Regions from separate parts of the Kitasatospora sp. NBC_01302 genome, predicted to be linked through region 1. Evidence: riboswitches for the same ligand, from Rfam matches in the RefSeq annotation. Region 1 holds a riboswitch; the other holds the start of a gene.
The links. Region 1 has a riboswitch for cobalamin ahead of OG294_RS25510 (ribonucleoside-diphosphate reductase subunit alpha). Riboswitches for the same ligand answer to the same signal wherever they lie in the genome.

Region 1 (7,167 bases):
CTACGGGAACGACGGGTTCAGCACCGCGGTCAAGGACGGCTACTTCAACGTCATCGTGCTGACCGGGAACGTCACGCCGGACGCCGACGCCGCCGTCACCGAGGCACTGCAGGGCAGCTCCGCCTACCGACTGGTCGCGACCCTGCCGTTCCACACCCAGTACGGCGACAGCACCTACCGGATCTGGACCCGGCAGTGATCCCCCGCAGCCGACCGGCTTCCGACGGCCCCGGCACCCGACGCCCCCGTCCGACCCCCCGTCCGACCCCGCAGCCATCCCCCCAGCCATCCCCCAGCGGAGACTCCCCCATGAGCCTGGACGAGGCCCCGGCCGCCGACCTGGCAGCCGTCCCCGAGCGGGATCCGGACGCCGCCGCGGCACCCCCCGCGGGCGGGCGGCGCGCCAGGCGCCAGGCCGAGCGTGCCGAGCGCGCCGACCGCACCGGCGGGCCGCTCGCCGCCCTGCTGCTGCTCGGACTGCCGGCCGCCACCGCACTGGTGCTCTGCCTGCACGACATCGGCAAGCGGCAGATGTGGCGGGACGAGCACGCCAGCTGGTGGGCGTCCACCCTGTCGATCGGCGACCTCAGCAAGCTGATCCACAACGTGGACATCGTGCTGCTGCCCTACTACCTGTTCCTGCACGGCTGGATCGACCTGTTCGGCGACTCGCCCACCGCGCTGCGGGTCCCGTCCGCGATCGCGATGGCGATGGCGGCGGGGTGGCTGGCGCTGCTCGGCCGCCGGCTCTTCACGCCCGCCACCGGGCTGCTGGCCGGCCTCCTGCTGGCGGTCCTGCCCGGCGCCGTCCGGTACGGCCAGGAGGCCCGTCCCTACGCCTTCGCGGTGCTGGTCGCCATCGCCTCCACCCACCTGCTCGTCCGCGCCCTGGAGCGCCCCTCGCTGAAGGCATGGGCGGGCTACGCGGCGACCGTCCCGCTGCTCGGCTGGACCCACCTGGTGACCCTCTCGGTGCTGGCCGGCCACCTGGCCGCCGTGCTCACCGGCACCCGCAAGGCCGACCTGGTCCCCCGCTGGGCCTTCACCGCCGCCGTGCTGGCCGGCGGCTCGCTGACGGTCCCGATGGTGCTGCAGGGTCAGGCGCAGAGCGCCCAGATCGCCTGGAACAGGACCGGGCTCACCGACCTCAGGAACTACCCGGACACGCTCTTCCTGTCCTGGCACGTCGGGCTCGCGGTGCTGGCCGTGGGTCTGCTGGGGCTGCTGGCGGCCCGTCGGCACGCCGCCCTGCTCGCGGCCTGGGCGCTGCTGCCGCCGCTGGTGACCTTCGCCACCGCGAGCTGGCTGCACCTCTTCCTCAACCGCTACCTGCTCTTCACCCTGCCGGCCTGGGCGCTGCTGGCCGCCGCCGCGGTCTGCCGCATCGCCGGGCCGCTCACTCGCGAGGCCCGCCCCGCACTGCCGCGCCGGCTGCTCAGCTGGGTGCTGGTCGCCGCCGCGGTCGCCGGACTCGGCTGGACGGCCTGGCCCGGGATCCGGGCGACCCATCAGGACCTTGCGGGCGAGCCGGACTACGACCAGCTCACCCGGATCATGCTGCACGACCAGCAGCCCGGCGACGGCATCGTCTACAGCGGGATCCTGCAGGAGCGGATGTCGATGGCCTACGAGCTGCGCGACGTCAGGACCGCCCCGAAGGATATCCTGCTGCAGAAGTCGGCCGCCGTCACCGGCCTCTACTCGGCCCAGGAGTGCGACGACCCGGACGCCTGCGCGGCCAACACCAACCGGATCTGGCTGGTGTCCACCGGCACCGGAGCCGACCCGCTGGCCGCGCTCCCGCCGCAGACCGCCGAGGTGCTCCGCAGCCAGTTCCAGGCCACCCGGACCGACGCCCTCCCCTGGGTCAAGCTGGTCCTGCTGAGCCGGGTCCACCCCTCCCGCCGGGCCTCGGTGGCGGACGACCTCGGCGACCACAACGTGCAGATGGCGCCTGGCACCAGCTGACATTGCGGCCATCTGGTGTCGGTTTCACCACTCCACGCGACACTACATATGGGGTTGCTCGAAGCGGCTACCACTACATGTATGCTCACTCTCGCTGTCGACGCAGGGGAATCCGGTGGAAGTCCGGGACTGCCCCGCAACGGTGAGCGGCTGCGCCCACGGGTGCCCGCGAGTCCGGTTACCTGCCGACGGTGTGCCACCGGGCTTCCCCGCAGACGCCTTCATGCACAGCTGTACCGTCCGGCCTCGCGGGCAGGCCAGGGTGGATGACGCGCGCCGGAAAGTTTCGGCGTGCTGTTCTGCCCTGCCGCGCGCGCGGGCCACGGACTCCGCCAGTCCGCCGCCGCCACAGGAGAGAGCGCCTTGACCGTCGTTGACTCAGTTACCCTGCCCTCACAGGGTTCTTCCCCCAGCCTCCGGCCTGGCGGTGCCTCCAACGACGCCCAGACCGACCCCGGGGCCGCGCTGCTTCGGCTGCTCACCGACCGAAGCACCGACCTCCCCCAGGTGGACCCCGGCCACGTCGCCGCCGCCGCGCTGCGCGGCCGTCACGCCGGTTCGGACTTCGCCGAACTGCGCGGGCTGGCCGTGGACGCCGCAGCCTCGATGATCGCCGAGGACCCCCAGTACTCGAAGCTGGCCGCCCGCCTGCTCGCCCAGGAGATCGCCGACGAGGCGATCGGCCAGGGCGCCCTGTCCTTCGCCGCCTCGATCGCGGTGGGCCACACCGAGGGCCTGATCGGCGACAGCACCGCCGCCTTCGTGGCCAAGCACGCCGAGGCCCTGGACGCGCTGATCGACACCCGCGGCGACGACCGGTTCGAGTACTTCGGCCTGCGCACCGTGCAGTCCCGCTACCTGCTGCGCCACCCGATCACCCGCAAGGTGATCGAGACCCCGCAGCACTTCCTGCTCCGCGTCGCCTGCGGCCTGGCGGTCGGCGACGACGAGCAGTCGGTGCGCGAGGTGGCCGAGCTCTACGCCCTGATGAGCGCGCTCTCCTACCTGCCCTCCTCGCCCACCCTGTTCAACTCCGGCACCCGTCACCCGCAGATGTCCAGCTGCTACCTGCTGGACTCGCCGCTGGACAACCTGGACTCGATCTACTCCCGGTACGCCCAGATCGCCCGGCTGTCCAAGCACGCCGGCGGCATCGGCCTGTCCTACTCCCGGATCCGCTCGCGCGGCAGCCTGATCCGCGGCACCAACGGCAAGTCCAACGGCATCGTGCCGTTCCTGCGCACCCTGGACTCCTCGGTCGCCGCCGTCAACCAGGGCGGCCGTCGCAAGGGCGCGGCCTGCGTGTACCTGGAGACCTGGCACGCGGACATCGAGGAGTTCCTGGAGCTGCGGGACAACACCGGTGAGGAGGCCCGCCGCACCCACAACCTCAACCTGGCGCACTGGATCCCGGACGAGTTCATGCGCCGGGTCAACGCCAACGCCGACTGGTCGCTCTTCTCCCCCGCCGACGTCCCCGAGCTGGTCGACCTGTGGGGCGCGGAGTTCGACGAGGCGTACCTGAAGGCCGAGGCCCAGGGCAAGGCCGTGCGGACCATCCCGGCCCAGACCCTGTACGCCCGGATGATGCGCACCCTGGCGCAGACCGGCAACGGCTGGATGACCTTCAAGGACGCCTCCAACCGGGCGGCCAACCAGACCGCGCTGCCCGGCCGCACGGTGCACTCCTCCAACCTGTGCACCGAGATCCTGGAGGTCACCGACGACTCCGAGACCGCGGTCTGCAACCTGGGCTCGGTCAACCTCGGTGCCCACGTGGCCGACGGCGCCACCGCCGGCGACCTGCTGAACGCGATGGACTGGGCGCGCCTGGACGCCACCGTGCGCACCGCGGTGACCTTCCTGGACCGCGTGGTGGACATCAACTTCTACCCGACCACCGAGGCCGGCGCCTCCAACTCGCGCTGGCGCCCGGTGGGCCTGGGCGTGATGGGCCTGCAGGACGTCTTCTTCAAGCTGCACCTGGACTTCGACTCCGCCGAGGCCAAGCAGCTCTCCACGCTGATCGCCGAGCGCATCATGCTCACCGCCTACGAGCGCTCCAGCGAGCTGGCCGAGAGCTTCGGGCAGCACCCGGCCTACGCCGAGACCCGCGCCGCCCGCGGCGAGCTGCACATCGACCACTTCGCCACGGCGCCGCACTGGCAGGACCGCTGGGACGCGCTGCGCGCGAAGATCGCCGCCACCGGCCTGCGCAACTCGCTGCTGCTGGCGATCGCCCCGACCGCCACCATCGCCTCGATCGCGGGCGTGTACGAGTGCATCGAGCCGCAGGTCTCCAACCTCTTCAAGCGCGAGACCCTCTCCGGCGAGTTCCTCCAGGTCAACCCCTACCTGGTGCGCGAGCTCAAGGAGTTGGGCGTCTGGGACCAGCAGACCCGCGACGCGCTGCGCGACGCCAACGGCTCGGTCCAGGAGCTGGGCTGGCTGCCCGCCGAGCTGCGCTCGCGCTACCGCACCGCCTGGGAGCTGCCGCAGCGCGCGCTGATCGATCTGGCCGCCGCGCGGCAGCCCTACATCGACCAGAGCCAGTCGCTGAACCTCTTCATGGCCGCACCGACCATCGGCAAGCTCAGCTCGATGTACGCCTACGCGTGGAAGGTGGGTCTGAAGACCACCTACTACCTGCGCTCGCGCCCGGCCACCCGGATCGCCCAGGCCGCCAGCGGCGCCGCCAAGACCGCGGTCCCGGTGCCCTCCCCCACCATGACCGCTGAGGAGCAGGCCGCCGCCATCGCCTGCTCCCTGGAGAACCCCGAGTCCTGCGAGGCCTGCCAGTGACCACCCCCGCGCGCGACAAGATGCTGCTCGACCCCGGCTTCGAGCTGACCCTGCGTCCGATGCGCTACCCGTCGTTCTACGACCGGTACCGCGACGCGATCAAGAACACCTGGACCGTCGAGGAGGTGGACCTGCACTCCGACGTCGCCGACCTCGCCAAGCTGAGCGAGGGCGAGCGGCACATGATCGGCCGTCTGGTCGCCTTCTTCGCCACCGGTGACTCGATCGTCGCCAACAACGTGGTGCTGAGCCTCTACAAGCACATCAACTCGCCCGAGGCGCGGCTCTACCTGTCCCGGCAGCTCTTCGAGGAGGCCGTGCACGTCCAGTTCTACCTGACGCTGCTCGACACCTACCTGCCCGACCCCGAGGACCGCAACGCGGCCTTCGCCGCGGTGGAGAACATCCCCTCCATCCACCAGAAGGCCCAGTTCTGCTTCAAGTACATGAACGCGGTCGACCACATCGACTCGCTGCAGACCAAGGCGGACCGCCGGGCCTTCCTGCTCAACCTGATCTGCTTCGCGGCCTGCGTCGAGGGGCTGTTCTTCTACGGCGCCTTCGCCTACGTGTACTGGTTCCGCAGCCGCGGCCTGCTGCACGGCCTGGCCACCGGCACCAACTGGGTCTTCCGCGACGAGTCCATGCACATGGACTTCGCCTTCTCGGTGGTGGACACGGTCCGCGAGGAGGAGCCCGACCTCTTCGACGACGAGATGGCCAAGCAGGTCACCGAGATGCTGGAGGAGGCCGTCGAGGCCGAGCTCCAGTTCGCCCAGGACCTCTGCGGCGACGGCCTGCCGGGGATGAACACCACCTCCATGCGCGAGTACCTGCAGGCCGTCGCGGACCAGCGGCTGGCCCGCCTCGGGATGCCGATCCGCTACGGCTCGACCAACCCGTTCGGCTTCATGGAGCTGCAGAACGTGCAGGAGCTGACCAACTTCTTCGAGCGCCGGGTCTCCGCGTACCAGGTGGCGGTCGAGGGGTCGGTCGCCTTCGACGACGACTTCTAGGTCGTCCCGGCACCACGAACGCCCCCGGTCGGCAGCGGCCGACCGGGGGCGTTCGCGTTCTCCTGCCGCCGCCTCAGGAGGCGGCCATGTACGTCCCGCTGGACCAGGCCGAGCCACCCGTGGTGGGGCCGCCGCCCGGACGGTAGACGACGAAGTTGCCGTCGTTCTGCAGCGTCGCGTAGGAGCCTGCGGTGTAGGTGTTGCTGGCCCACAGGGCGCCGCCGGTGGACGGGCCGCCGCCGGCGCGGTAGAGGACGAGGTTGCCGTCGGTCTGCATGATCATGAAGGCGTTGGCGTTGCCCCAGCTGCTGGTGGACCACAGCGCCCTGCCGTCACTGTTGCGGTAGATCACCAGGTTGCCGTCCGGCTGCATCACGAGGCTGGTCAGCGTGCCCGCGGTCCAGTGGCCCGCGGTGAGCCAGTTGCCGCCGGTGAAGGTGGAGCCGATCGAGTTGGTGCCGCTGGCCCAGGCCGCGCCGCCCGTGGTGGGGCTGCCACCGGCGCGGTAGACGACGAAGTTGCCGTCGGCCTGGATCATCGCGTAGGAGCCGGCGCCGGCGGTGTAGGTGCCGCTGGACCAGGCCGCCGTTCCGTTGGGCCGGTAGACGACGAGGTTGCCGTCGGCCTGCATCAGCGCGTAGGCACCCGGGTTGCCACTGGTGCCGCTGCTCCACATGAGCGGTCCCTGGTTGCCGCCGAACACGGCGTAGGCGGCCAGGTTGCCGTCGGTCTGCATGACGATCTTCATGCTGGTGCTGGTGATGCTGTTGCCGGGGTCGAGCTGCTGCCCGGGCTGCATGACGTTGCCCGAGGCCTCCGAGTTGACGTTGACGTTGTCCAGGTCGACGCCCCCCGAGTACCCGCCGTAACTCACGTTGACGTCACCGGAGTACTGGTGGACCCGCCGGCCGCCCGGCCAGTAGCCCGCGCTGGCGGCGGTCAGCCCCATCGCGGCGCTGGTGGTGTCCCCGGCCGTGCCCCAGGACGCCGACCACAGCACGTCGGGCATCGAGTACCCGGAGGTGTTGTAGACGCTCGACAGGTCGGCGACCCCGCTGTTGGCGCTGGCGTAGACGCCGGAGCGGTAGTTGGCCGCGTGGATCGCGTCGGTCCACCCGCTGAGGTAGTTGAGCACCTGGCTCTTGTACGTCGCGGAGTCGTAGCTCTCCATGTCGTTGTAGAGCACCGAGCCCGAGGTGAAGCCCAGCGACTGCGCCTGGGTGACCGCGTCGGTGGCGGCGGCGGCGCCCTGCGAGCGGGCGGTGCCGGGGTCGGTGGCGATCGTGGAGGCGTCGGCACCGACGTAGATCGGCAGGAAGGTCCAGCCACCGGCCGCCCGGTCGCTGACCCAGCCGGCCGTCAGGTTCGGCTGGGCGCAGGC
Region 2 (7,167 bases), 5.2 Mb from region 1:
TGTGCGAGCGGGCCGCCTCCAGCGAGATGACGTCGGCGTCCAGCTCGTCGATGGCCGTCATGATCGCGCCGAACTCGGCGTAGCACATGTGGGTGTGGATCTGGGTGTCGGCCCGCACCCCGGAGGTCGCGAGCCGGAACGCGGCCGTGGCCCAGTCCAGGTAGGCGGGGCGGTCGGCGGCGCGCAGCGGCAGCGTCTCGCGCAGCGCCGGCTCGTCGACCTGGACCACGGCCGCACCGGCGGCCTCCAGGTCGCGCACCTCGTCGCGCAGGGCGAGTGCCACCTGGAACGCGGTGTCCGCGAGCGGCTGGTCGTCGCGGACGAAGGACCAGGCGAGCATGGTGACCGGGCCGGTGAGCATGCCCTTGACCGGACGGTCCGTCAGGCTCTGCGCGTAGCCGAACCAGTCGGTGGTCATCGGGTGCGGGCGGGAGATGTCGCCGGCCAGCACCGGCGGGCGCACGTAGCGGGTGCCGTAGGACTGTACCCAGCCGTGCCGGGTGGCCAGGTAGCCGGTGAGCTGCTCGGCGAAGTACTGCACCATGTCGTTGCGTTCGGGCTCGCCGTGCACCAGCACGTCCAGACCCGCCTTCTCCTGGTAGGCGATCACCTCGCGCACCTCGGCCTCGATGCGCTCGCGGTAGGCGGCCTCGTCGATCCGCCGCGCGGTCAGGTCGGCGCGGGCGACCCGCAGCTCGGTGGTCTGCGGGAACGAGCCGATGGTGGTGGTCGGCAGCAGCGGCAGGCCGAGCCGGGCGCGCTGGGCGGCGGCCCGCTGCGGGTACGCCTGGGCCCGGCGGGCGTCGGCCTCGGTGACGGCCGCGGTGCGGGCGCGCACGGCCGGGTCCCGGGTGATCGGCGAGGCGGCGCGCGAGGCCAGATCGGCGCGGTTGGCGGACAGTTCGGCGCTGATCGAGCCGGTGCCCTCGCGCAGACCGCGGGCCAGCAGCGCCACCTCGGTGGCCTTCTGCTTGGCGAAGGCCAGCCAGCGCAGGATCTGCGGGTCGACCTCGCGTTCGGCGGCGGCGTCCAGCGGGACGTGCAGCAGCGAGCAGGACGGTGCGACGTCCACGGTACCGGCCAGCCCGAGCAGGGTCGCCAGGGTGGCCAGCGACTTCCCCAGGTCGTTGATCCAGATGTTGCGGCCGTCGACCACACCGGCGACCAGCCGCTTGCCGGGCAGCCCGCCGACGGCGGCGAGGCCGTCCAGGTTGGCGGCGGCGGGCCCGGTGAAGTCCAGGGCCAGGCCCTCCACCGGGGCCTTGGCGAGCACCGGCAGCGCCTCGCCCAGGCGGTCGAAGTAGCTGGCGACCAGCAGCTTCGGCCGGTCGGTCAGGGCACCGAGGTCACGGTAGGCGCGGGCGGCGGCGTTCAGCTCGGCCGGGGTGCGGTCCTGCACCAGCGCGGGCTCGTCCAGTTGCACCCACGCGGCACCGGCGGCGCGCAGCTGCGCCAGCAGGTCGGCGTAGACCGGCAGCAGCCGGTCCAGCAGGGTGATCGGCTGGAAGTCCTCGGCCACCCCGGGCGCCGGCTTGGCCAGCAGCAGGTAGGTGACCGGGCCGACCAGCACCGGGCGGGCGTCGTGGCCGAGCGCCAGCGCCTCGCGCAACTCGGCGACGGCCTTGGCGGGGTTCGCCGCGAAGGTGGTGTCGGGGCCGAGTTCGGGCACCAGGTAGTGGTAGTTGGTGTCGAACCACTTGGTCATCTCCAGCGGCGCGACGTCCTGGGTGCCGCGGGCCATCGCGAAGTACCCGTCCAGCGGGTCGGCGTCGACGGCGGCGCGGTGGCGGGCCGGGATCGCCCCGACGGCGACGGTGGTGTCCAGCACGTGGTCGTAGAGCGAGAAATCACCGGTGGGCACCTGGGCGATACCGGCCTCGGTGAGCTGCCGCCAGTTCTCCCGGCGCAGGTCGGCGGCGGTGGCCAGCAGGGCTTCGGCGGTGACCGTGCCCTTCCAGTAGCCCTCGATCGCCTTCTTGAGCTCCCGGTTACGGCCCTGGCGGGGGTAGCCGTGGACGGTGGAGCGGGTTGCCGTGGCTGCGGACTTCGTGGTCAAGGGACTCTCCTTCGCGAGCCTGTCTCAGGGTTCCCGGCGATGTCACGGGACGCGAAGAGGTGCCGAACCGGGCGGGGCCGCAGACGCCAGAATGCGCCGGACCCGCCTGGTTGTGCACGCCGACCCGCCCACGAGGTCACCGGGATTTCCGCGCGCGAACGGTCGCGTGCGCACAACGGGCAGGTCTTCGGACTCGCGGGCGCGCCCACCCTTGAAGGGCGGACACCTACTGGCCGTCGCTTCCCAGGCCCGAACTCCCGGACCCAGTGCGTATGACGGCGGTCGTTCCCACTCACCGCTGCGGGGCAGTCCCGGATTCCCACCGGGTTCCCTCTTGCGACACCCTGCCTGGCGGACAGGGCGAACCAGTTGCACCGGTCAGCCTATAGCCGATCCACCGGCGAGTCGCGGGTGAATCACTCGACTGCCCACATCGTGGGACGAGCTCGGATCCGCCGCAGGCCTCCCCCGCTTCGCAGGAGCCCGGCCTGCCGGGTGCCGAGGAGCCGGCGGCCGCAAGGCCGTGTGGAAACGCCCTGGTGCCCGGAGCCAGGGGCTGCGGGCACCAGGGCGTTCGATCGGCGCGGGTCAGGGCAGCAGGAGGAGCTTGCCCGTGGTGCGGCGGCTCTGCAGGTCGGCGTGGGCGCGTGCGGCCTCGGCCAGGGGGTAGCGCTGGGCGACGTCGGCCGAGAGGGTTCCGTCGCGCAGCCAGGCGAACACCTCGTGGGCGCGCTCGGCGAGTTCGGCGGGATCGGTGGCGTGGTCGACCAGCGTCGGGCGGGTCAGGAAGAGCGAGCCGCCGGAGCCCAGGTGCTGCGGGTCGAACGGGGGCACGGGGCCGGAGGCCGCGCCGACCAGGACGAAGGTGCCGCGCGGGCGCAGCGCGGCCAGGCCGGTGCGGAAGGTGTCGCGGCCCACGCCGTCGTAGACCACGTCCACGCCCCGGCCACCGGTCAGCTCCCGCACCTGGGAGGCGATCTTGTCGGCCTCCTCGAAGCCGCCCGGCGGCACCACCAGCACGTCGCGCACCCCCGCCGCGGTGGCGGCGGCGGCCTTGGCCTCGCTGGAGACGGTGCCGATCACGTGCACGCCGCGCCGCGAGAGCACCCGGGCCAGCTGCTGGCCCAGGCCGCCGGCCGCCGCCGGGATCAGGGCGCTCTGGCCGGCCTCGGCACGGAAGGTGCTGGTGACCAGGTAGTGCGCCGTCAGGCCCTGGAGCAGGACGGCGGCGGCCGCCTCCTCGCTGATGTCCGCGGGCAGCAGGACGGCGGCGCGCGCGGGCACCACGACCTGCTCGGCGTAGCTGCCGGGCGCGGCCCACCAGGCGACCCGGTCGCCGGGGGCGGTGCCGGTCACCTCGGGGCCGACCGACAGCACCGTGCCGGCGCCCTCGCAGCCGGCCACGAGCGGGGCCTTCAGCGGGCTGCGGCCCTCGCGCTCGTAGACGTCCTTGTAGTTGACCCCGGCGGCGGTGAGCCGGACCACCAGCTCGCCCGGCCCGGGCTGCGGGTCCGGGCGCTCGGCCAGGGCCAGGACCTCGGGGCCGCCGAATTCCTCGACGACGACTGCTCGCATGTCGACCTCTCGTCGGACAGTTCAGAAGATGGATCGGAAGATGGATCGGAAGATGGTTGAGCGTGTGGGAAACGGCAGCTGACCCGGCGTTATTCCACGTGCTTGTCGGCCGCGTTCAGCGCCTCGTCCAGGATCTCCAGCCCCTGGCGCGCCTCGTCGTCGGTGATGGTGCACGGCGGCACCAGGTGGATCCGGTTGTAGTTGTACACCGGCCACATGCCGCGCTCCTTGCACGCGGCGACGACCTCGTCGACCGGGCCGGTCTGGCCCGCCCCGGCGGCGTAGGGCACCAGCATCTCGCGGGTCTCGCGGTTGCGGACCAGCTCGACGGCCCAGAAGACGCCGAGCCCGCGCACCTCGCCGATGCTGGGGTGGCGCTCGGCCAGCTCGCGCAGGCCGGGACCGAGCACGTCCTCGCCGATCCGGGCGGCGTTCTCGACGATGCCCTCCTCCTTCATCGCCGTGATGGCGGCGACGGCGGCGGCACAGGCCAGCGGGTGGCCTGAGTAGGTCAGGCCGCCGGGGTAGACGACCTCGCGGAACGTCTCGTGGATCGCGTCGGAGACGAGCACGCCACCGAGCGGCACGTAGCCGGAGTTGACGCCCTTGGCGAAGGTGATCAGGTCGGGGGTGACACCCCAGTGGTCGATGGCGAACCACGCGCCGGTGCGCCCGAAGCCGGACATCACCTCGTCGGCGATCATCACGATGCCGTACTTGTCGCACAGCGCGCGCACGCCGGCCAGGTAGCCGGGCGGCGGGACCAGGATGCCGGCGGTGCCCACGACGCTCTCCAGCATGATCGCGGCGATCGTCGTGGGGCCCTCGAACTCGATCACCTGCGCCAGGTGCGCCAGCGCGCGGGCGCTCTCCTCGGCCTCGGTGGTGGCGTGGAAGTGCGAACGGTACAGGTAGGGGCCGAAGAAGTGCGCGACGTTGCCGGCGGCACTGCCCGAGCGCTCGTTGGGCCAGCGGCGCGGGTCGCCGGTGAGGCTGATCGCGGTGGAGGTGCCGCCGTGGTACGAGCGGTAGGCGGAGAGCACCTTGGGGCGGCCGGTGTGCATCCGGGCCATCCGCACGGCGTGCTCGTTGGCGTCGGCGCCGCCGTTGGTGAAGAAGACGTGGCCGAGGTCGCCGGGGGCCAGCTCGGTGATCAGGCGGGCCGCCTCGCCGCGCTTGTCGTTGGCGAAGGTGGAGGCGATCATGCAGATCCGGTCGGCCTGCTCCTTGATCGCCGCGACCACCTTGGGGTGCGCGTGGCCGATGTTGAGGTTGATGAACTGGGAGGAGAAGTCGAGGTAGCGCTTGCCCTCGTAGTCCCAGAAGTGCCGCCCGGCGGCGCCCGCCACCGGGATCGGGTTGACGGCGCCCTGGGCGGCCCAGTTGTGGAACAGGTGCGCGCGGTCGTCGGCGAAGACCCGGCGGCCCTCCTCCGGGTCGGGGGCGGGAAGCTGCACGGCGGGCTCGTGAGTGGTCATCAAAACCTCTGCGGGTTCTCGGACCGCGTGTAGTGCGGTGTACGGGTGTGGAAACGGTCCTCGTGGTCGAGGAAGTAGCGGATGTCGGCGGTGGCCGCCTCGAACGGGGAGCGCTCGGGCGTCCCGGGCGGCTCGCTCAGCAGCGCGGCGTGCCGGCGCAGCACGGCCGTGGAGAACGGCAGCGCGCCGGCGTCGGCGTAGCGGATGGCGCCGGAGCGGTCGCGGCGCGGCACGACCTGCGCGTGGGCGTGGATGCTGGCGCTGAAGGGGATGTCCAGGCGCCCGGCGGCGAAGGCGGCCTCGATCGCGGGGATCAACTCGCCCTCGGCGAGCACCGGGTCGACGAGTTCGGCGACCTCGCGTTCGATCCAGTGCTGCTCCTCGGCCACCCGGTCCTCGTCGATCCGCACGAAGTCGAGCAGCTCGCCGGCGCCGAGCGCGGCGCCCCGGATGCCGTCGGCGTTCGCCTCGGCCTCGGGGATGCCGTAGGCCTCCTGGTGGGTCTTGTTGATCACCTTGGCGGCGCCGCCGAGCCGGGCGAGCAGGCCGCCCTGCACGATCAGCAGCTCGGCGTAGGAGCGGGTGCGCGGGAAGACGCCCATGAACTCGTGCAGCACCGGGTAGACCTCGACGGCCGGGTCCAGGTAGCGGGCGGCCAGTGTGCGCACGGCGCGCAGCGCGGCCACGTCCTGGTGGGTCTCGCCGCCCTGCGGGTAGGCGATCGACAGGCAGCGCACGCCCTCGCGGGCCGCGGCCACCGCCTCCAGCACGGTGACGGCCAGGCTGACCGAGGGTGGCACCAGCACCGCGGTCAGGGTGCCGAAGAGCTCGCGGTCGATCACCACGCCCGCCTCGGCGAGCACCCCGCACAGCGCGTCGACCTGCTGCCAGGCGCGCAGCGAGTGGCCGAGCGGGACGTTCTTGGAGTAGGGCAGGTTGTAGCCGATCCCGCCGCCCTCGTAGGAGGTGAGGCCGGCGGCGAGGGCGACGGCGAACAGCTCGCGCCCGTCCGGCGAGCCGTGCCGGACCTCCAGCGGGACGCCCACCGCGTCGGCCAGTTCGCGCCCGCGCTGCCAGCCGTGCGCCACCAGCGGGTAGCCGTTGAGGTCGCCGGGGTCGCGGGCGAGCGTCTCGGCGGCGGTGTCGAAGTGCCGCAGCCGGGTGTGCGAGTCGATGGTGACCGACAGCACGCCCGGTCCGGCCGGCTCCAGGGCGCGCAGCAGGTCCAGCATCTGCTGGTGGCCGCCGACGCCGCAGCGCGGCTGCACCACCGGGCGCCCGGCCGCCCGGGCGGCGCGCAGCACCTCCACCACCGGGCGCCGGGTGCGCAGGTGCGCCACCGTTTCGGCCCAGTCGGGCAGTTCGGCGGCGACCTGGTCGTCGAGGTGCAGGCCGTGCAGGTCAGCCATGCTGCAACTCGGCCGCCCGGGCGGCGTGCACCATGTCGAGCAGCAGGATCAGGCCGCTCGCGTCGTCCAGCAGGTGGTCCACGCCCAGGTCGAGCAGGCGCTGCCGGTCGGTGTCGGCCTTGCGGCTGCCGACCGACAGGTTGCCGCCGACGACGACCGGGCAGCGCAGCCGCCCGGCGGCGCGCAGCCCGGGCAGGGTGCGCAGGTCCTGGTGGGCGTGGCCGTTGAGGGTGCCGATCAGCACGGCCTCGGCCTCGGGGTGGCGGTCGTGGGCGTCGGCGAAGTCGGCCAGCGGGGTGCACACGCCGAGGTTGACCACGGTGAAGCCGTGGGCCCGCAACTGCATGGCGATCAGCTGGTTGGCCACGGCGTGCGCGTCGCTCTCGGCCACGCCCAGGATGACCAGGCGGTCCATCGACCCGTCAGCGGTGTTCATCAGGAGTGCCCTTTCGGTGGGAACGGTCCGGGTGCGGCGGCGCTCGGTCCGCCAAGGCGGCGGTCAGTCCTCGAAGGCGGCGAACAGTTCGCGGTGGTTGACCTCGGCCAGGCGGTCGGGGTGGTACTCCTCGGGGTCGGCGTGGCGCAGCGAGTCGAAGACCAGGTCGATGGCGGCCACCAGGCCCCAGACGTGGTGGTAGGCCGGCCACCC

Region 2: it holds a riboswitch for cobalamin, as region 1 does, so the genes downstream of both, metE (5-methyltetrahydropteroyltriglutamate--homocysteine S-methyltransferase) here and OG294_RS25510 (ribonucleoside-diphosphate reductase subunit alpha) in region 1, are expected to answer to the same signal.

Annotation. Positions count from the first base shown of each region.
Region 1 is NZ_CP108404.1:5,805,785-5,812,951, reverse strand. It holds gene OG294_RS25520 (ArnT family glycosyltransferase) at 1-199, shown strand, start outside; gene OG294_RS25515 (glycosyltransferase family 39 protein) at 310-1,968, shown strand; cobalamin riboswitch at 2,044-2,172, shown strand; gene OG294_RS25510 (ribonucleoside-diphosphate reductase subunit alpha) at 2,434-4,770, shown strand; gene OG294_RS25505 (ribonucleotide-diphosphate reductase subunit beta) at 4,791-5,786, shown strand; gene OG294_RS25500 (glycoside hydrolase domain-containing protein) at 5,860-7,167, opposite strand, start outside.
Region 2 is NZ_CP108404.1:587,705-594,871, forward strand. It holds gene metE (5-methyltetrahydropteroyltriglutamate--homocysteine S-methyltransferase) at 1-2,056, opposite strand, end outside; cobalamin riboswitch at 2,218-2,441, opposite strand; gene OG294_RS02835 (quinone oxidoreductase family protein) at 2,645-3,631, opposite strand; gene OG294_RS02840 (aspartate aminotransferase family protein) at 3,721-5,109, opposite strand; gene OG294_RS02845 (methylaspartate mutase) at 5,109-6,518, opposite strand; gene OG294_RS02850 (cobalamin-dependent protein) at 6,511-6,954, opposite strand; gene OG294_RS02855 (fatty acid desaturase) at 7,018-7,167, opposite strand, start outside.